Regions from separate parts of the Limosilactobacillus agrestimuris genome, predicted to be linked through region 2. Evidence: predicted binding sites of a transcription regulator. Region 2 holds the regulator's gene; each other region holds the start of a gene.
What was found. The regulator Rex, encoded in region 2, represses fermentation and respiration genes when NADH is low (regulators of the CRP and FNR family bind a similar motif). The targets are predictions, from matches to a motif close to TTGTGAANTANTTCACAA.

Region 1: a site for Rex is predicted at 5,781-5,798, ahead of NFR46_RS03265 (CidA/LrgA family protein). Genes of this name have one in related genera too.
Region 3: a site for Rex is predicted at 2,244-2,261, ahead of adhP (alcohol dehydrogenase AdhP). Genes of this name have one in related genera too.

What each region holds. Positions count from the first base shown of each region.
Region 1 is NZ_CALPCW010000003.1:97,004-103,962, reverse strand. Features, by position in the region: gene fni (type 2 isopentenyl-diphosphate Delta-isomerase) at 1-749, shown strand, start outside; gene NFR46_RS03290 (DUF1440 domain-containing protein) at 764-1,252, shown strand; gene NFR46_RS03285 (YjjG family noncanonical pyrimidine nucleotidase) at 1,267-1,953, shown strand; partial or broken gene NFR46_RS03280 (ISL3 family transposase) at 2,015-3,265, opposite strand; gene NFR46_RS03275 (L-lactate dehydrogenase) at 3,447-4,418, opposite strand; gene NFR46_RS03270 (LrgB family protein) at 4,449-5,189, opposite strand; gene NFR46_RS03265 (CidA/LrgA family protein) at 5,205-5,609, opposite strand; gene NFR46_RS03260 (LytR/AlgR family response regulator transcription factor) at 6,000-6,728, opposite strand; gene NFR46_RS03255 (sensor histidine kinase) at 6,706-6,959, opposite strand, start outside.
Region 2 is NZ_CALPCW010000005.1:24,925-31,883, reverse strand. Features, by position in the region: gene NFR46_RS04725 (YSIRK-type signal peptide-containing protein) at 1-659, opposite strand, end outside; gene groL (chaperonin GroEL) at 853-2,481, opposite strand; gene groES (co-chaperone GroES) at 2,536-2,820, opposite strand; gene NFR46_RS04710 (redox-sensing transcriptional repressor Rex) at 3,050-3,706, opposite strand; gene NFR46_RS04705 (ABC-F family ATP-binding cassette domain-containing protein) at 3,972-5,921, shown strand; gene proB (glutamate 5-kinase) at 6,144-6,941, shown strand.
Region 3 is NZ_CALPCW010000001.1:284,970-291,928, reverse strand. Features, by position in the region: gene NFR46_RS01390 (ATP-dependent Clp protease ATP-binding subunit) at 1-553, opposite strand, end outside; gene NFR46_RS01385 (CtsR family transcriptional regulator) at 568-1,035, opposite strand; gene adhP (alcohol dehydrogenase AdhP) at 1,200-2,222, opposite strand; partial or broken gene NFR46_RS09440 (IS982 family transposase) at 3,490-3,636, opposite strand; gene NFR46_RS01375 (acyltransferase family protein) at 3,825-4,943, opposite strand; tRNA gene NFR46_RS01370 (tRNA-Pro) at 5,148-5,221, opposite strand; tRNA gene NFR46_RS01365 (tRNA-Arg) at 5,272-5,345, opposite strand; tRNA gene NFR46_RS01360 (tRNA-Gly) at 5,351-5,422, opposite strand; tRNA gene NFR46_RS01355 (tRNA-Leu) at 5,506-5,588, opposite strand; tRNA gene NFR46_RS01350 (tRNA-Val) at 5,592-5,664, opposite strand; gene NFR46_RS01345 (deoxynucleoside kinase) at 5,729-6,370, opposite strand; gene NFR46_RS01340 (amino acid permease) at 6,554-6,959, opposite strand, start outside.

The DNA.
Region 1 (6,959 bases), on a different contig from region 2:
GTATTACTTTTCACGATCCAGCTGCAAGAAAAAGTTTCTCTGTAGTTCGTGAAATAAATCCTAATGGTATTATCATTGCTAATTTGAGCGCCAAAGCAAATTTAGAACAAGCGCGGACCGTTATTGAGTTACTAAACGCTGATGCTTTAGAACTCCATATTAATACTACCCAGGAGCTAATTATGAATGACGGCGATCGTGACTTTCACTGGCTTGCAAACATTGAATCATTGACTAACCATCTCGATGTTCCAGTAATCGTAAAAGAAGTTGGCTTTGGAATGGACGCTGCAACGATTAATCAACTCCAATCAATTGGTGTCCAGTTAATTAATATTAGTGGTCGTGGAGGTACCAATTTTGCGGCGATTGAGGATCGGCGAAACCGCCACACTAATTTTAATTTTCTCAATAACTGGGGACAAACAACATTAGAATCCTTACTCGAGGCTCGTCAAGCCCGTAAAGAAACTACCCAAATTATTGCCTCCGGTGGTATCTGTTCACCGCTCGACGTTGTTAAAGCAGGAATTCTTAGTGCAAATGCCGTTGGAGTGGCTGGATACTTTCTTAATCTCCTTATTCGTAACGGTTTCGATGCTCTTGACAAGGAGATCAATAATTGGCAAACTACTCTTCCTCGTCTTCTTACCCTTCTCGGCTGTAGATCATTTAATGAATTAACCACAATTGATTTTGTTTTACATGGTAAAGAGTTAGAATATGCTCAACAACGCCATTTAATTTAAGGAGGTCTTTAATTATGAAGAAAAAAATTAATTGGCCAGTTACTATTGCTGCTGGTGTTGCTGGTGGGATAATTGGTGGTCTTGTTAAGCTCGGTTGGGAAAACATTTTACCACCCCGGACACCGGAAAGAGATCAAACTAACCCACCGCAAAAGCTCCTTCAGCAGTTAGGGATTCCTGCTAAGGTTACTCATTCAACATATTCCTACTCCGGTCACCAATTACCATGGGTAAGCTATTTGGTTCACTTCGGCTTTTCAACAGGATTTGGAGTTACCTATAGTATTGCTGGTCAACTTTTTCCATGGATTAAAGTCGGTCATGGGGTTCCATTCGGAATTGCTGTTTGGGATGCATTTCATGTTGAATTAATGCCCGCTTTAGGAACTATTCCAGCGGCTAAAGATCAACCACTGGAAGAACACGTTTCCGAAATTCTAGGGCATGCCGTTTGGATGTGGACAATTGATGAAATCATCCGTGGTATTAATAGTGAAGACTAACAGGAAAATCAAAAATGCCCTATTATAAAAATATTTTATTTGACCTTGATGATACTTTACTTGACTACGGAGCCGCTGAAGATCATGCTTTAAGACAGCTCTTTAGTGACTTTAACATTCCATTAACTGCTAACACTAAACGAACTTTTCAAAACTATAACGTTAATATGTGGCAGAGATATGAGCGAAACGAGCTTAGCTGGGATCAGTTAATGGACCACTTATTTGCTGACTACTTTAAGGTCTACCATAAGCTAAATGTCCCAGGGAGAAAGACAATCAAAACCTATCTCCACTACCTTAGCAATAACCATCAATTGGTACCCGGCACGCGAACTGTAATGCAGTATTTAAAAGAAAACAACTATAGTGTATACGCGGTCACTAATGGTCAAAAGCTAGTCCAAGATAAACGATTAAAAGATTCTCAACTTTTACAATACTTTAGTGGAATTTTTATTTCCCAAATTATTGGGTTCCAAAAGCCGAAAAAAGAAATGTTTGATTATGTATTAGCCAAAATTAATGGTCAGCAAACCAATACTCTGATGATTGGCGACTCATTAAGTTCAGATGTTCAAGGTGGCATTAACGCTCACCTTGATACCGTCTGGTTTAATCCCCATTCACTTCACAATCCTACACGGATAACACCAACCTTCGAAATTCACCGGTTAACTGAATTAAAAACAATTCTTTAAAAAGAAAGGCTCTTTGTCAAATCCTGTTGATATTGAGTTTTTGAATGGGAGAATCAAGTATTTATTTTGCTTGATTCTTCCTTTTCTTTATGGTCATTTGTTGTAACTTAATTCGAATAACTAAATTATGATAATTCCGTACTCCATACGACGTACGAATAATTTGTTTGATTTTGCGATTCACTCCTTCTAATGGGCCATTTGAATAATGGTATTTTGTAGCGTTCATAACTGCTTGAAGGTGCTCCTTAAAGGTACGATAGTTAGTTGATAAGGCTTCACAGACATCTTGGTCATCATTGATGATCTCTTTTAAACTCTGCCCATCATGTTCCTTGATTGCTTTACGAAATCCTTGTGTCGACCAGTAAGTGTTGGTTAATAATGGATTAGCCTGAATACCGTCTGTAATAATATGCTCTTCTGTTAACCGGTCACGTAAATAACGGTTATAAAAAAACTTTTTTTTCTAAATCATCATATGATTTTAGATATAGTTTCCAAGGTGATTTGAGTAAACGATAAGCCATTGAATGCTTCTCATAGCGCTTCATCGTTTGGATTCGTAACTGATTAAAACTACGGTTTACCATTTGCACAAGATAAAAACGATCAACGATAATTTGCGCTTTGGGAAATACTTTTCTGATAATGTCTGGATAATAGCTATTTAAGTCCACCGATACAGTTTTAACTCTTTGCCTAGTAAGGAGGGGGAATTTCTTAAAGTATTTAATAATCGTATTTTTATTATGATCCGGTAATATCTGTTGAATCTGGTGATTGTCGCTATCTAAGTAAATAAAATGCAGTTGGTGTCCGACACCCCTAAACTCATCAAAAGCTAAGCGTAATGGTAAATAATTAAAATTATGCCGGAAATATTCATCGAAAGCGTTTAGTTGTCTTTGTACCGTATTGGCAGAGATATTCGTTTCAGTTGCGATGCTAGTCATCGCCCGATCTTCAGTTAAGGCCATTTGCACTTTATGTTTTGCCTGATTAGAGATAAAGCAATACTTATTTACTAAAGTGGTACTAGCCATGGAATTTTGATGACAATCACGACAGATGACGCGTTGTTTATGTAAATCAATAATGACGGGGCGACTAGAGTCGGCACTAATGTAATGCACTTTTGAACGATAATGACCATTATGACAAATATTGATTGATCCACAATGAGGGCAAGCGGGTTAATTAACTCTGCTTCGTAAATCTTTTGTTGATTTTCATGATGAAAACCAGTAAAAATAATGTTTTGCTCTTTTATATCGAGACAAAATTTAATACTATTATCTAATAGGGACATAGTCATACACCTTATTTCTAATAATATGTTTGGTCGCAGATTTTTGAATACAAGGACTATGTCCTTTTTTGTATTCAAAAATCCCGTTAACAGGCTATCATAAAGATAACCTATCAACAGGATTTAGTGTATACCCAAAAGAAAAAGATGCGATGAAAATTCATCACATCTTTTTATATTACTACTTGATTAAATAGTTAACTAAACCAACTTTAGTCATACCATCAGTAACAACTTTCTTTAGAGCCTCAGATGACTTAGCCATCGCTTCACTCTCCCGTTCATTCAACGGAACTTCGATTACCTTTGAAATACCAGATGCATTAATTACAGCTGGAGTTCCTAGATAATTATCCTTAATACCATATTCACCATCGATATAAGCACCAACAGGTAATACAGCATTTTCATCCCGGAGAATTGCACGTGTAATTCTCATTAAGCAAGTTGCAACACCATATGCAGTAAAGCCTTTACGGTTGATGATTTCGTAAGCCTTATGACGTACATCATCTTCAATCTTTAGCAATTCATCATTACTGATACCCTTTTCTTCACAAATTTGAAGAAGAGGCTTGCCACCGACAGTTGCACTGGAATATGCAGCAAATTCTGAATCACCGTGTTCAGCCATAACATTAGCACTAATATCTAACGGACTAACGTCAAGCTTTTTAGCCAAAGCAATCCGAAGACGTGCTGAATCAAGTGAAGTACCAGATGAAATAACACGACTAGTAGGTAATCCAGAAATCTTTTGTACCGCGTAGGTCAAAATATCAACTGGATTGGTAGCTAACAAGAGAATGCCATCAAAACCAGTAGCCATAATACTCTTCGTAATTTGCTCCATAATCTTGAGGTTCTTCCCAACTAAGTCAAGACGGGTTTCGCCTGGCTTTTGAGCAGCACCAGCACAGATTACAACTAGGTCAGCATCTGCACAGGCATCATAATCAGCCTGGTAAACTTGTTTAGGAGCAGTAAAAACAGTTGCGTCTTCTAAATCGAGGGCGTCACCTTCTGCATGTTCCTTTGACAGGTTAACAATTGCTAATTCTTCAGCCAAGCCTTGTTGAACTAATGCATAGGCGTAAGCTGAACCAACTTGTCCGTCACCAACAAGAACAACTTTTTGATGATTTTTTGACATAATTCAGTTTCTCCTTAACGATTAATTAAATTACATGAATAAGTGAGCGTAGATTGGTACTAAGATATCCATAGCCAATGAAATAATCAAAACAGAAACACCGGCCATAGCACCTTGAACTTCACCAAGAGAAAGAGCCTTAACAGAACCAACGGTGTGCCCTGCAGAACCTAAACCTAAACCAGTAGCAACCGCAGAAATCTTCTTCAAGCCAAGAACCTTAATAAGGAATTCGGCCAATGCGTAAATAACAACGGCGTTAAGGATACATGCCATCGCAGTAACGGCTGGAACACCATGTACACCAGCAGCGATTGGCATGGCAACAGCAGTAGTTGCGGCTTGTGGCAACATTGATGCAGTTGAAGCAGCGGAAAGACCGAACAACTTACATACAAGGTTGATAAGGAACAATGAAATAAATCCACCAACGAAGCAGATTACGATGATATCGAACCAGTACTTCTTGAAAATGTTGTTAACACGGTAAACTGGAATAGCAAAGGCCATAGTAGCTGGGTTCAAGAACCAGAAAATCATGTTACCACCAGGAAGGTAGAACTTCTTGTAAACAGCAGCAGTAGTAGAACCAGTACCCTTAGCCCAAATTGCTAAGACAACGATACCAAGCACCATACCAACAAGTAATGGGTTAAAAAGGAAGAATCCATTACTAATCTTTGTTAACCACATACCAATTAGGTAAACAATTAATGAAATGAAGATACCAGTAAATGGTAATGCTAGATTTGTAACAATCGTATTAGCCATAATTATTGTGCCTCCCTAGTCTTCTTTAGTACCAGTGATCTTGTGGTGAATGCTCATAACAAGGGCACCAACGTAGGCAATAACAACAAGAATGATAATCGTAGCAATAATGATTACGATAACATCTTGAAGTCCTTCCTTCTTCATGATGTCAAGGTGAGCAGCTAATTGAATACCTGATGGAACGAACAGGAATGCAATTAGTCCGATCATAAAGTCACCAAACTTAGCAACTTGGTGAAGCTTAACAATGTGACATGCCAACAGAATGTAAAGCAATACCATACCAATTAAAGGAGTTGGTACAACAAAGCTCTTTGGAAAAAGATCAGAGATCAATTGAGAAACAAATAAAATAGCAGCAAAGATTCCCATTTGAACATAAATGTTGGAATCCTTAGGTTGTTTGTCCTTTTCCATAACTTATTCCCTCCCACAGAAATAAAAATAAATTTTGTTCGGCGCTGTTCTAAAGCGCCTCTTCAGTTATTTAATTTACACTTTTTTTTACGATTTGTGTTCGTTTTCACACTTAAATAGCCATATTTTAAGATGAAATGCCCTAGATAAGGGATGAAATGCCTTTAAAGCTTGTTAACCTATTTACAATTTCAAAAAACATATAATTACTTCTATTAAAATCATTCTTATCAAATGCTGGTATATCAATATAATTACTGTTAATTCCCCTTAAATATACTTGTACACTATTGATCGAATATTGATTTTTATTTTTCGGTTTAACAATTAAAAAAGAAAGAAGACCATGTAATTATTATCACGATCTTCTTCCTTTTTAGTAATCTAACTTCACTTTACTCCTAATGCTTGCTTCGTTGCGGAAACAAATGACCGACTTACAGGAATTTTACTTCCATCATCAAGAGTTAACTCATAAGTATGGTTAAAGCTTGGCTGTAATTCGTGTACCTTATTAAGGTTAACAACAAAGCCACGATGAACCCGAATAAACCTGTTTGGATCTAGCAAGCTAATCATGCTGTTTAACGTTTGTTTACTAATTATTTCTTGTTTCTCAGTATGAACAACCGCTTTTCCGTTTTGCGCTTGAACATAAAGAATATCTCGCTTTTGAATAACAATTGTTCGTTCATCATTAGTTAACGAAATTCGGGGGTTCTTCTGCTGAGGAGTAACTTCATTATTATACTGGTTATTATTCAATAACTTAGCAACCCGGTTTACCGCGTCATCAATTCGTTCCTGTTCAAACGGCTTTAAAACATAATCAATCGCATCAGCCTCAAAAGCATCCAAAGCATATTGATCATATGCCGTGGCGAAGACAATGTAAGGACCATCATCCATCTTCTTTAGTCTTTTAGCAAAAGCCATTCCACTACCATCATCTAATTGGATATCCAGAAAAATTAAATCAGGCCGATTCTTTTCAACCTCTTCTCGAGCTGAATTTATTCCATCAGCTTCATTAATCTCATCAATTAGGTCATTTTGCTCCAGTAAATAATGCAGTTCATCCCGCGCTAGTGGTTCATCATCCACAATTAAGACTTTCATTTACTTGTCCTCCCTTTTTAGTAAATGGAATGGATATCATAACAGTTGTTCCCTGCTCACTACTCTTAAAACGAAGGCAACTATCTTCTCCGTACAATCCAATTAACCGTTGATTCAAGTTATGCAATGCAGTTCCTGAACCATGCTCAGACGGTACGGCTTGGTGTCCAAGACGCTTTATTAGGTCAGGGGAAATTCCTTGACCATTATCTTTGACCGTAATTATTAATC
Region 2 (6,959 bases):
ATACTCATCGTACCATTATTGTATGCTTTCGTACCAACCTTATCGCCAACTTTACCGTATGCGTAATGATGGCCACCATCTTCACTAGGCAGATAATCTGAATAATCTACTGTCTTACCATTATCGTCATCATCTACAAACGTCAAATCAATTTTTGCATTTTGACCTTGTTTTTCACTTACATCAGCGTTTTTTGTAGGCGCAGATTGTAAGGTGATTTGTAGACTATTACCGGTCTTTTCATTTGACTTAGAAGTGGAAGTTGGCTGTTCGGTTTCTGATGCTGTCGTAATACTTTCCAGTGAAGAGACTATAGGAACGCCCTCTATAGCAGTTGATTGTGAAGCTTCAGGAGTCGTTGGTGTAACTTTTTCGTTTTTAGTGGAAGATGCCAAAGTATCATCTGGAGAGGTAGTGTTACTCTTCAACGTTACCTGTTGACTATTAGCCAACTTACCACCATCTTCATTATTGGTATTACTGTCAGGAACTGGTGCTGAAGTTGTTGCTTCATCAGCGTGCGCTACTGTACCTCCCCCAATGATAAAAGTAGTTCCTAGTAAAACAGATGCAACGCCAACAGAAAGCTTTCGTAAGCCAAATCGTTGTCGTTGTTTTTGCATGCGTTTTAAATATTCATGTTGATTATTTTTAGACATTTGTTTTACCCTCCCAATATATAAGTTCAAACGTATTATAAACTATTTTAAATAAAATAAAACTATTTTTCCCTTATCTTCTAATAAATACTAGCAAAAAATAGTTAAAGCTAAAAAGCAGTAGTTAATATTTTTGGTTCTACAATATTAACTACTGCTATTCTATTAATTTTATTATTTTAGCGGGATGAGATTACATCATTCCACCCATTCCGGCTCCCGGTTGAGGTGCTGAATTTTGGTTAGCATTTGGCTCTGGCTTATCAGCAACTACTGCTTCAGTAGTTAATAACAATGCAGATACAGATGCGGCGTTTTGAAGAGCAGAACGGGTAACCTTAGTTGGGTCAACAATTCCGGCCTTAACCATATCTTCAAACTTACCGTCAGCAGCATTGTAACCAATTCCTGGCTTTTCGCTCTTCAATTGGTTAACAATGACTGAGCCTTCAACACCGGCGTTTTCAGCGATTTGACGAACAGGTGCTTCCAAAGCGTTCTTAACAATGTTAACACCAGTAGCTTCGTCACCGGTTGCCTTAATTTCATCCAATGCTGGAAGAACGTTTACGAGGGCAGTACCACCACCAGGGACGAATCCTTCTTGAACAGCGGCACGGGTAGCATTCAAGGCATCTTCAATCCGGTACTTCTTTTCCTTCAGTTCGGTTTCAGTTGCGGCACCAACCTTAACAACTGCAACACCACCGGAAAGCTTTGCAAGACGTTCTTGAAGCTTTTCCTTATCGAAGTCAGAAGTTGCCTTACTGATAGCTTGCTTGATTTGGTCAACCCGTTCAGCAATAGCTTCCTTGGATCCCTTACCATCAACAATGGTGGTGTTATCCTTGGTAACCGTTACCTTGTTAGCTTGGCCAAGTTGATCAACAGTAGCGTCCTTCAAGCTCATTCCTAAGTCATCAGAAATTACAGTACCACCAGTTAATACAGCGATATCTTGTAATTGAGCCTTCCGCCGGTCACCAAAGCCAGGTGCCTTAACAGCAACAACGTTGAAGGTACCACGAATCTTGTTCAAAACAAGAGTTGGCAATGCTTCACCAGTAATGTCATCAGCGATGATTAAGAGTGAACGGCCTTCTTGAACAACTGATTGAAGTAATGGCAAAATGTCTTGGATGTTACTAATCTTCTTATCAGTAATCAAAATGTATGGGTTGTCAAGGTCAGCTTCCATCTTGTCGTTATCAGTTACCATGTATTGTGACATGTAACCACGATCGAAGCTCATCCCTTCAACAACGTCAACGCTGGTTTCAACACCACGGGAGTCTTCGATAGTAATAACACCATCGTTACCAACCTTTTCCATTGCGTCGGCAATCAACTTACCAACTTCTGGGTTAGCAGCTGAAATTGAAGCAATTTGTGCAATGTCATCCTTAGTCTTAACTTCGTGTGACATCTTCTTTAATGCTTCAACAGCAGCTTCAGTGGCCTTATCAATCCCGCGACGAATACCAACTGGGTTAGCACCAGAAGTAACGTTCTTCATTCCGGCATTAACAATTGCTTGGGTCAAAACAGTAGCAGTAGTAGTACCGTCACCAGCAATGTCATTAGTCTTAGAAGCAACTTCTGAAACTAACTTAGCACCCATGTTTTCGAATGGGTTTTCCAATTCAATGCTCTTAGCGATTGTAACACCATCGTTAGTAATGGTTGGGTTACCATAGCTTTGTTCAAGGACAACGTTACGTCCCTTTGGTCCCATAGTGGTCTTAACTGTATCAGCTAACTTATCAACACCGCTAAGCATTGCACTCCGTGCGTCTTCGGAAAACTTAATTTCTTTTGCCATATTTTATTCACCTCAAATTTAAAATCAATACTATCATTACCAAAGTCTCGTTAACTATTCAACGATAGCTACAAGATCCTTTTCATGAACAACGAGGTACTTTTCACCGTCATATTCAACTTCATTTCCAGCATACTTATCAAAGAGGACCCGATCGCCTTCCTTAACAGCTGGTGCAAGCTTCTCACCATTATCTAAAGTCCGACCAGCACCTACAGCAATTACCTTACCGGTTGTTGGCTTTTCCTTAACGTTTGAAGCAAGAACAATGCCACCGACAGTCTTTTCTTCTTCTGTTTCTGCTTTGAGAAGAACACGATCTCCTAATGGTTTTAACACGTTAATCCCTCCAAATTGATAAATCTCATAGTTAAAAATTAGCACTCTCACATTCCAAGTGCTAATTACATTTTCTACTATAACATTTCTGTGACCGATTGCAACAAATATGTTTGGTAAGTGGATAAATAAAAAGAAGCCGAGAAAAAACAAAATGTTTTTTCTCGACCTCAAACTATTACTAATAGTCTCTGAACTTATAAAGTCTAATCGCGGAAATTAGTTTAATTTACTTTTCTTCTTTATCCTGATTGTTTTCAGCGTAGTTCTTAATAAAGTAGATCAGGGTTTGGAGTTCGTTTGTTAAATCAATGTTCTGAACTTGAACATTCTTCGGAACAGAAAGACGAACCGGAGTAAAGTTCAAAATTCCCTTAACGCCAACGCTAACTAACTGATCCGCAACCTTTTGGGAAGTTGAACTTGGAACAGTAAGGATTACGGCATCAATTTGTTGTTCCTTAATCTGCTTTTGCATTTCACTAGCTGGATAGATTGGAATCCCGCTCTTAACGGTGTTAGCTAATTCAGGCTTAGTATCAAATGCTGCACTAATCCGCAAGTTAGTATCTTGGTGGAAGTTGTAATTAAGGAGGGCACTTCCTAATGAACCAACCCCAACAAGGGCAACATTAGTTAGAGTATCCTGGTTCAAAATTCCCTTAAAGAAGTTCAGCAGGCTTTCAACATCATAACCGTAACCCCGCTTCCCCAATTCACCAAAGTATGAAAAGTCACGACGAATTGTGGCAGAGTCAACCTGAACTGCTTCAGAAAGTTCAGTTGATGAAACACGCCGCTTATTTGCACTTAATAATACACTAAGGTAACGGTAATAAATTGGTAATCGCTTTGCCGTTGCCTTAGGGATTTTCTTAGTAGCCATTTTCTACTATTCCTCCTGCAATTTTAGTTTTATTTAACATTAGTGAGCTTATATTCTTGGCTCAATTTTGTCAGCTTGTGAAATTCAATTCTCCTATTATTCTAGCAATAAACTCTTTAATTGTGAACACTTAAACAAAATTCTTTTTAAAACTTTTTTCGTTTGAGCGGTGCTGAACGTTATCTATCTCTTGACCTTTGTGAAATCAGGATTAACCAGCGTATAATAGAAGAGTATAATTTTTAAGAACGAGGTAAACAAAAAAATGATTCTTTTGCAAGCCAATAATGTCATGCGTCGCTTTGGCGCTGACGTCCTTTTTCACGACGTCAACTTACAAATTCAAGAACACGGGCGAACTGCCCTTGTTGGTCGAAATGGGGCCGGGAAAACGACCCTGTTAAAAATGATCGCAGGAATAACTAGTCCGGACGAAGGAACAATTGCTAAAAGCAAGGATCTTACTATCGGTTACTTAGCCCAGGATCAAGGTCTGGATAGTCAAAGCACGATTTGGGCTGAGCTTGATCTGGTGTTTGCTCCCCTCCACAAGATGGAAAAGCAAATCCACCAATTAGAAGACCAGCTAGCCTCACTTGATCCCTCTACAAAGGACTTTCAGCTAACGACGGAAAAGTATTCACAGCTCCAGGCCGACTTTAAAAAGCGTGGGGGCTACGAATATGAGTCCCGAATGCGGGGGATCCTCAAGGGCTTTGGTTTTGAAGAAGAAGATTATCAAACCGCTATTAATTCACTTTCTGGTGGACAAAAAACTAAACTAGCATTGGCAAAGATCCTTCTTCAATCCCCGGATCTACTAATTCTTGATGAACCGACAAACCACCTGGACATGAACGTCCTTGCGTGGCTCGAAGACTACCTTAAGAGTTACCAAGGTGCCCTCCTTGTCGTTTCCCACGACCGGTACTTCCTTGATAGGGTGGTTTCCGATATTTACGATCTTGATAATCACACCCTTCGTCACTATACCGGAAACTACACCCAGTTTATGGAGCATAAGCAAGAATGGTTAACTGCTGAATGGAAACATTATGAACAACAGCAAAAGAAGATCAGTAAGCTTGAGGACTTTGTTAACCGGAATATCGTCCGTGCTTCAACCACTAAACGAGCCCAAGCGCGGCGAAAACAATTAGAAAAGATGGAACGGCTTGAACGGCCAGAAACCGATGATAAGTCCATCCACTTCCATTTTCACAGCGAAAAGGATAGCGGAAACGAAGTCCTTGATGTTGAGCAAGCTGTCGTTGGTTACAATGACCAAAAACTTGCTGGCCCATTATCGTTCACGGTGCGTAAACCCCAACGAATTGGGATCATTGGCCCTAACGGAATTGGAAAGTCAACCCTATTGAAATCAATTCTTGACCGGATCCCATTAGTTAGTGGCAATATCAAGTTGGGTGCTAACCTTCAGATCGGTTACTATGATCAGGAACAGCAACAACTTCATCCTGAAAAATCAGTCTTAAACGAAGTCTGGGACGATCACCCGAACATCCCAGAAAAAGATATCCGCTCCCTCCTAGGAAGTTTTCTCTTTGTTGGTGACGATGTTTACAAGTTAGTTCATGATCTTTCTGGTGGTGAAAAAGCCCGGCTTGAATTAACCAAGCTCTCCTTCAAGCCGATTAACTTTTTGATTCTTGATGAACCTACAAACCACTTGGATATTGATAGTCGAGAAGTCTTGGAGAACGCGATCAATGAGTTTACCGGAACGGTGCTTTTTATCTCCCACGACCGGTATTTCATTAACCAAGTTGCCACTGATGTTCTCGACATGAGTGCTACTGGGATTAAGCATTATGAAGGAAACTATGATGACTACCTTGAAGCCGTGAATAAGGAAAAAGCTGCTAATGCTAATCAGGTTGAAATTCAGGCTTCAACATCCAAGCCTAAGAAATCGAGTGCCCAACAATCTTACCAGCAAAGCAAGGAAACGCAGCGTGCTCGGCGTAAACTCCAACGACAGGTTGATAAACTGGAAGAAAAAATGACCGCCTTGGAAGAAAAACAAGAAGCGATCAAAGAACAGATGAGTCAACCAGAAATTGCTACTGATATCGGCAAGCTTTCGGATCTACAAAAACAACTAGATGAGTTCACCGCTCAATCTGAAGATGTCGAATTAGAATGGACAAGTGCCGCGGAAGAACTGGAAAAGTTCGATCAAGAAAACAGTTGACTTTTAATTGAGAAAAAAGTAAACTTCAAACAAATGATCCAAGTAGGACAGTCAAGAGAATGGTGGTCACCAGCTGTAAGCCACCAACAAAGTTCCGAATCCTAATCATTATTTAAATAACATGTAAATAATATTTTGTAAAAGAGTAAAGCATGTCTTTGAACGAGGATGGTAACGCCGTAACTGGTGCCTCGACTTAGGCATGCTTTTTGTCTAGAAGGGATGGTTAAAATGGGAAGTCAACATCAGCGAATCGTTGTTAAGGTCGGGACGAGTAGTCTTATCTACCCCAATGGCCAGGTTAACCTGCGGACAATTGATCGCCTTGCTTATACCCTTGCAACATTAAATCACCAGGGATATGAAATGGTCCTAGTGTCTTCCGGTGCGATTGGTGTCGGTCTTGCTAGTCTTGGTCTGACAAAGCGTCCAGCAGAAATTGCTCAACAACAAGCACTCGCTTCAATTGGTCAAACTGAACTCATGCGGATTTATTCCCAACGTTTCTTGGATTACCAAACTAAGGTTGCACAAATCCTGTTAACTCGTGATGTGCTGGAATACCCTGTTAGCCGCCAACATACCCTCAATACAATTGAAACCCTACTCGGTGATTCAGTTGTCCCGATCATTAATGAAAACGACCCCGTTTCCGTTGATGAGCTGGATCATCACACAACATTTAGCGATAATGACGAACTTTCTGCACAGGTTGCCACTAAGATTAAGGCAGACCTTTTAATCGTTCTTTCCGATATCGATGCCTTTTACGATCGGGATCCTCACAAATTTGCCGATGCCCAGCCTATCCGTCACGTTAAAGAAATGACACCCGAACTCGGAAAAGCCGCCAGTGGTACTAGTACCCAATTTGGTACCGGGGGAATGGTTACCAAACTCCGTGCCGCCGCTACCATCATGGAAGCTAACCAAAACATGATTCTTTGTAACGGCCAAGATCCCAAAATCATCTTCCAAATCCTCGATGGCCACAAAATAGGAACGAGGTTCGGAAAATAGAGTGCGAGCCAGCAGAGG
Region 3 (6,959 bases), on a different contig from region 2:
CCCTTGCCATTTGAGTCATATCTCGAGCAAGCTTATCAAGGGTTGGTGTTCCTGACTTTCTTGCCTGTCGTCTTTGTTGTTTCCCTAACCGTTGCCGTGCTTGAATATCAGAAATACCAAGGCGACGTAAGGTTACCTTACGAATCTGACGTGGTAAAACATCCAGGCTCATCAAGATTCTCGAAGAAAGGATCCCCTCATCCGAAATTAACGCAAGTAAGATATGTTCAGTACCGATCTTTAACGCATTTAACTGTTGTGCTTCCTGACCAGCTAACGCTAATACTTGTCGTGCCTTTGGTGAATACGGGAGATAATCGGCCGGTCCCATGTCATCCATAGTTCCGTAGCCAATCATTCTTTCAATCTCTTCTTGAATATCATCACTAGTAATGGAGAATTGCTCAAAAATCTTGCTAGCAATCCCCTCTTTCTCAATTGCCAATGCAAGTAATAAATGTTCAGTACCCACGGCTTGGTGTTTAAAGTATTTTGCTTGTTCATGGGCAAGTGCTAAAACGTGCTTAGCACTTGGTGTAAACATATTATCCATTAATTGCTTTCCACCTAGCTCTCATACCGTAAACGATTCAGCATTGAAATTAAAATTCTCGCTCTCAAACGAGATTCAACATTACAATCATTCACATTTAGTGTTTGCTTTGATAAGGCAACTAACATTAAGTCCCCCTCTCGCCTCGTCAATACTTTCTCATCATAAAGCGTTCGAATAATATCATAAGCATCACGCTCACTAATCGAATCGCCAATTGCTTGGATCAGTGAGTTTAACACATCAACATTATCAAGTAAATTAACCCGCTCGATCCGAATATAACCACCGCCACCACGCTTACTTTGAACTAGGTAACCGTGTTGAATGGTAAATCGTGTCTTGATTACGTAGTTAATCTGTGATGGAACAACGTCAAAATGATTAGCAATTTCTGATCGGCGGATTTCAATCTGAGATGACTCTCCAAGGATTTGCTTCAAATACTCCTCAATAATATCTGAAATACTCTTTTCTTCCATTAACATCACCTCCAAATTTTATTTGACTAATCTTGACCAAATTTTACCACAATATTAAATTGGGAACCAGAAAACAGTCCCAATAATATGGAATGTAATTTAAACCAGAAAAAGAGACTGGTGGCTCTCCAGTCTCTTTTATTTCAAAAAGGGGATAATTTAGATTAATCTTCTAGGCTGAAATCAACAACGTTCCGACCAACAACCTTGTTATCCTTTAATTCTTGGATCATGTCATTGATTTCACTAAGCTTCCGTGTCTTAACAATTGGGTGAACCTTACCTTCAGCACCAAATTGGAAACATTCAGCTAAGTCTTGACGAGTACCTACTAATGAACCAGCAACGATAATTCCATCAAGAACTGTCTTAGCAATGTTAAGTTTCATGTCACCTTGTGGAAGAGCAACGGCAACTAACTTACCATCTGGACGAAGTGAATCAACCGCTTGGTCAAATGCTGAAGCAGAAACAGCAGTTACAACAGCGGCGTGAACACCACCAACTTTTTCTTGGATTTGCTTATCAACGTCACCATCATGACGGTTAATAAGAATTTCTGCACCATTTTCCTTAGCAGCTTCAAGCTTGTCGGGATTACCGTCAACAGCAATAACGTGAGCACCGAAGACGTTGTGAGCAAATTGAATTCCCAAGTTACCAAGACCACCAGCACCAACAATTGATACCCATTGACCTGGCTTAATGTCAGCAACCTTTAATGCCTTGTACATAGTAACACCAGCACAGGTTAATGAGGTAGCTTCAACAGGATCAAGGCCTTCGGGAACCTTAACAGCGTAGTCAGCAGGAACAATGCATTGTTCTGCCATTGCACCATCAGCAGTGTAACCAGCATTCAAAACGTTCCGGCAAAGTGTTTCACGACCAGTAAGGCAGTATTCACAGTGTCCACAGCCCTTAAAGAACCAAGCAATAGATACCCGGTCCCCAACTTTTAAGGAAGTAACGCCAGGAGCAACTTTAGATACACGACCAACACCTTCATGACCGATAATCCGACCTGGCTTCTTACCAAAGTCACCAGCGGCAACGTGTAAGTCGGTGTGACAAAGGCCACAGTATTCCATGTCAACTAAAGCTTCACCCGGCTTAAGATCACGAAGTTTAACATCCTTAACAGTAACGTAACCATCTACTGGATCATTAATAACAGCAGCTTTCATAATCTAAAATCTCCTTTGGACTTGTTATTTATTACACAAGCTATAATACCAAATTAGTTTTGCTTTTTAAAGCGCTTTTGTGAATAAATAAACAGAAATTTTTCAGACCAATATTTCTTTATTTGCCTACTATTTTACTTAATGTAATTATAACCAGATAATACCAATGTGATTAAATTAGCAAATAAATTCTAATATATAGTCTTATTTTGTTAACCTCTATGTTCACTTAGGAAGTCGCCTTAAAATTTCAACTAATGACCGCTTTCAATTAAAATGTAAAAAGTGCCCCACCCTAATTATGAAGATGGAACACTTTTAAGAATTAAATTACCTATTGATACTAAAGTTATTACTAATAAAGTAATAACAAAGTAGAGAATAAATAAAAAGCCTAATGTATTGGCTTATTAAATACACCAGACTTTTTTATTATCGGAATTACAAGATTTGAACAAATGGTACACAAGTAACTAGTTTCTTCCTATTATATTAGGATTTCATTTGTGAAATTTGAGTCTTGGTACAGAAAATATACAGAATACTTCTGTCCGGCAGAAAATGTGGCTATCGTTATTCGGTAGCCATTTTTTAATAAAAAAGAGCGCTTATTAGGCGCCCACAACCGGTTCGGTTTAAGTAACGAACTGAAACCATTTTGCACACCGGCATCATAATTCTAACACTTATATTATAATATGCTTTTTCTATGATACAATGTTTAAGCACATTGTTAGGCGTAACGAACCTACAAATGCGTGCATGTTGGAAGGTGTCCCAATTGCATTGTTGGTGCATCATAATTCTAATCGTGCCGAATAGACTCGTTAAGTAACTGCTACATTCTGTAAAGGCTCTCAAACGCCTAATTGAGGGAATTCTTGGTTAAACTCCAAGTCATTTCTGAAAACAATCGTAAGAGTTGCTATTTCAGCGGTAGTATTTGCTATTGCTGTTTTTTTATTGTCCTTGGATAAAAGTAACTATATCCTCGTAATACATCACTCACCGGGATTATTTTATTACCAGCTTTATCTATCCACAAAGTAATACCCATAAAAATCTCATATGCTTTTCTACCGGCACACAATACAAACGGCTACATTCCCCGAAAAGCACTTAATTATCGCACGCCATTAGAAGTATTCTTAAGTCAAATCTCTAAGGAACAATTTTCAGTTTTTTCTAATTTAAATTGACATTGCAGGTTTCAAAATAATTTTTTATTCGGAAAAATATATTTTACTTAGCATAACTACCCATAGTGCTAGTTCGTAATAAAACTCATTATCCGTAAATTGTAGACCAAAATTATCATTTCCAACCGAGTCTGAAAACCAGATAAAGTACGAGTTGTGTTTTCTTCAACGTTGTATTGCTTCAATTTTGAAAAGCAACTCTCGGTCTGGCGTCGTAGCTTTTTAAGGTGACGACTATTGTGTTATGCTACACCCTTTTAAGATACTGATAAAAATTAGTATAAATTATAGGATTCGAACCTCCGATCTTTTCTTTATGAGGGAGATGCTCTACCAGCTAAGCTATGCTGGAATAACTCAACGGATAATCATACCTGTCAAGCTAACTCATAATAATTTTTAGCTATCTTTTTACCAGGCTTAACCATAATTGATGACAAAGATAGACAGACAAGTATGAAAGAAGCCACGTTAATAACCAAGTTATAAACACGGTCAGGTAAGGAGTAGCTTTAAGCGTTAGCCGCATGCCACCTGTATACCATAATATTCGATCCCAAAAAACATTCGCTAAAAAGGCGCGATAGGCATAAAAAGCCAGGTAATGAATTATTTTAAGGCAGCGTTGCATTCGATAGACTTTTTGAACAATACAAATAAGATAGATCAGGATGATAACTGCTAACGCATAGATTGCCATTGAGGGTCGATAGTAAGTATCATCCAGTAAATCCGTTAAATGATGAGCTGAAATAAAAATATATCTTGTCCAGGCATACATTAAAAGATAAAAACCAATAACAAGCCACCAATAATGAAATAGTAAACTTTGAATTTGATGATGGAAATTCCATGCAAGGCCACCATAAAAGCCAAAAATCAAAAAGCTCAAAAAACACCGATCGAGAAGATACCAATTACTATTCTCTTTGCCACTAAAATTGAAGCAGTCATAAAAAACAAGCCAGCTAAAGTATACTATTCCAATTCCAATAACTGTTCCCCCTAGCCGGCAAAGATTATTACCAACATAGACAGTTACTGACTTAATTATCGGCATAATTATTAAAAACTGCAACATCATAACGCTATACCAGAGATGCGGCGCTGCATTCCCTGTGATAAACTGCCAAAAAAAGGAAGCCAGGTTATAATAATGACCATGTTGCTGCAAATTAGGCATTATTAGCAAATATACTAACGTCCAAATAATAGTTGGTACGAAATTATTAGCCCATTGATCTTTACAATACACCTGAAGATTCAAATCTTTTCGATTACCGCTTTGCCGAATAACCGTAAATACAATCCCAAAAATAAACGCTGGCGATGTAAACTTAACAAAATTGTAAAAAGAAGCAAAAACTTTTAACTGTTCAATACTAAGATTGGTCTTAACAGCCATACTAATAATCGGTTGAAACATTACCATTCCATTAGCAATAACTTTTAAGTAGTCTCCTATATCGGCAGCCCACCAACCTTTATCCGTTACTTCGACTTGATTTGGTATCTCTTTCATTATTAATCCTTATAATCTAATTTTACCTACTTTTTATAAATAATAAATAATTTAGCTAAGATTGTCCACCGTTAAGCAGTAAGCAGGCAATAACAGTACGTATTGAAAAATCAGGGCCATGAGCTACCGAAAGTGGTAATTAAAATAACAAAGCCTATTATAACAACCATTATTAACGGTTATTACAATAGGCTTACTCAATAGTCGGAATTACAAGATTTGAACTTGCGACCTCTGCGTCCCGAACGCAGCGCTCTACCAAACTGAGCTAAATTCCGAAAAGAAAAAGCGTAGCAACACTATTCAGTGTGCCACGCTTTTTTAGTAGTGCACCCAGAAGGAGTCGAACCTTCAACCTTCTGATTCGTAGTCAGACACTCTATCCAATTGCGCTATGGGTGCATAAGAGCGGAAGACGGGATTCGAACCCGCGACCCCCACCATGGCAAGGTGATGTTCTACCACTGAACTACTTCCGCATAACTGTTCTGCAACAATAATTAATATATCACGTGTCACAGACCGATGTCAATACTTTTTTGAAATAAATTTTTATTCCAAATGCGGATGAAGGGACTTGAACCCTTACATCTAAAAGATACAAGATCCTAAATCTTGCGCGTCTGCCAATTCCGCCACATCCGCATATGGAGGATACAGGGCTCGAACCTGTGACCTCCTGCTTGTAAGGCAGATGCTCTCCCAACTGAGCTAATCCTCCGAAAAATGATATATTCATAATGGAACTTTATTAATATATCATCATCTAAAATTAATGTCAACAATTATTTTAAACCAAGTTCAATTAATTTCTGATCAATCATTTTTAACACTTGTTTTGCCGCTTCTGGATCTTCAACAAAGTCATATTTATCCCCATCAATTAACATTTTAGGACTGGCATCATACTGATTATACCAGTCACGATAACGCTCATTAAGGTTCTTGTAGTAATTATAAAGAGATGGATCATTTGAAATTTGTTCATATGACCGACCACGTTTTTTAATCCGTTCAAGCATCGTATCAAACGAAACTTGAATCGTGATTAAAAGGTTAGGCGCTTTTTGATGTGGTTGTTCAGGCAATTCTTCCATCATGTTATGTAGTAATGATGAGTAAATATCAGATTCAGTTTCAGTTGCCCGTCCCATATCAGCGTTCAGTTTAAACAATAACGCATCTTCAAAGATTGAACGATCAAGGACATTTAAATCATTTCCAAATGATTCTTTAATCTCATCTAATCGCCGATTCAAGAAGTAAATTTGTAATAAAAAGCCATACTTTTTAGGATCCTTATAGAAAAGTGGCAAAATCTTATTGTCATCAACTGATTCATAAAATGCTTGGCTATTTAAATGATCTGCAAGTAATCCGGTTAAGCTTGTCTTTCCGGCACCTATCGTCCCTGCAAGTGCAATCATTGAATTTTTATCCCCCTTTGTTTGTTAAAAGCAACTTAACCATTCTACCATTGAACAAGGGAAAAAAGAAGAGACTGAATTGGTGTTTAGTTCTCTTTTTATTGTTCTTTTCATATTACAAAAAAGATCCTGAAGTACCAATTTTGATAGTACCAAGGATCTCTTATATAGAATAAAATTTTACTAATTATCTTCTGGCTCGTACTTTTCACCCTTAGTTCGCCGAGATAGGTCAACTTTTTTAAGTGGAATAATATGAGTCTTATACCGAATCTTGTAGTAGAAGAACAAAATAAGGAATAGCGGAACACTCATATAGGTAATTAAGATATTAGACCAATCGAGTTTGGCAAATGCTTCAACGTTTTGACCGCAAATAACGATCGTACAAAGAATGAACGCAAAAATTGGTCCAAATGGGTAAAGGGTGGCATGGTACTTAAGTTCACTTACAGAATGTCCCTGAGCAACATATGCTCTTCTGAAACGATAGTGAGAAATAGCAATTCCTAGCCATGCAATGAAACCACAAAGTCCAGAAGCGTCAGTCAAGTAAAGGTAAGCTTGAGGAACAATAAATTGGGTTGCA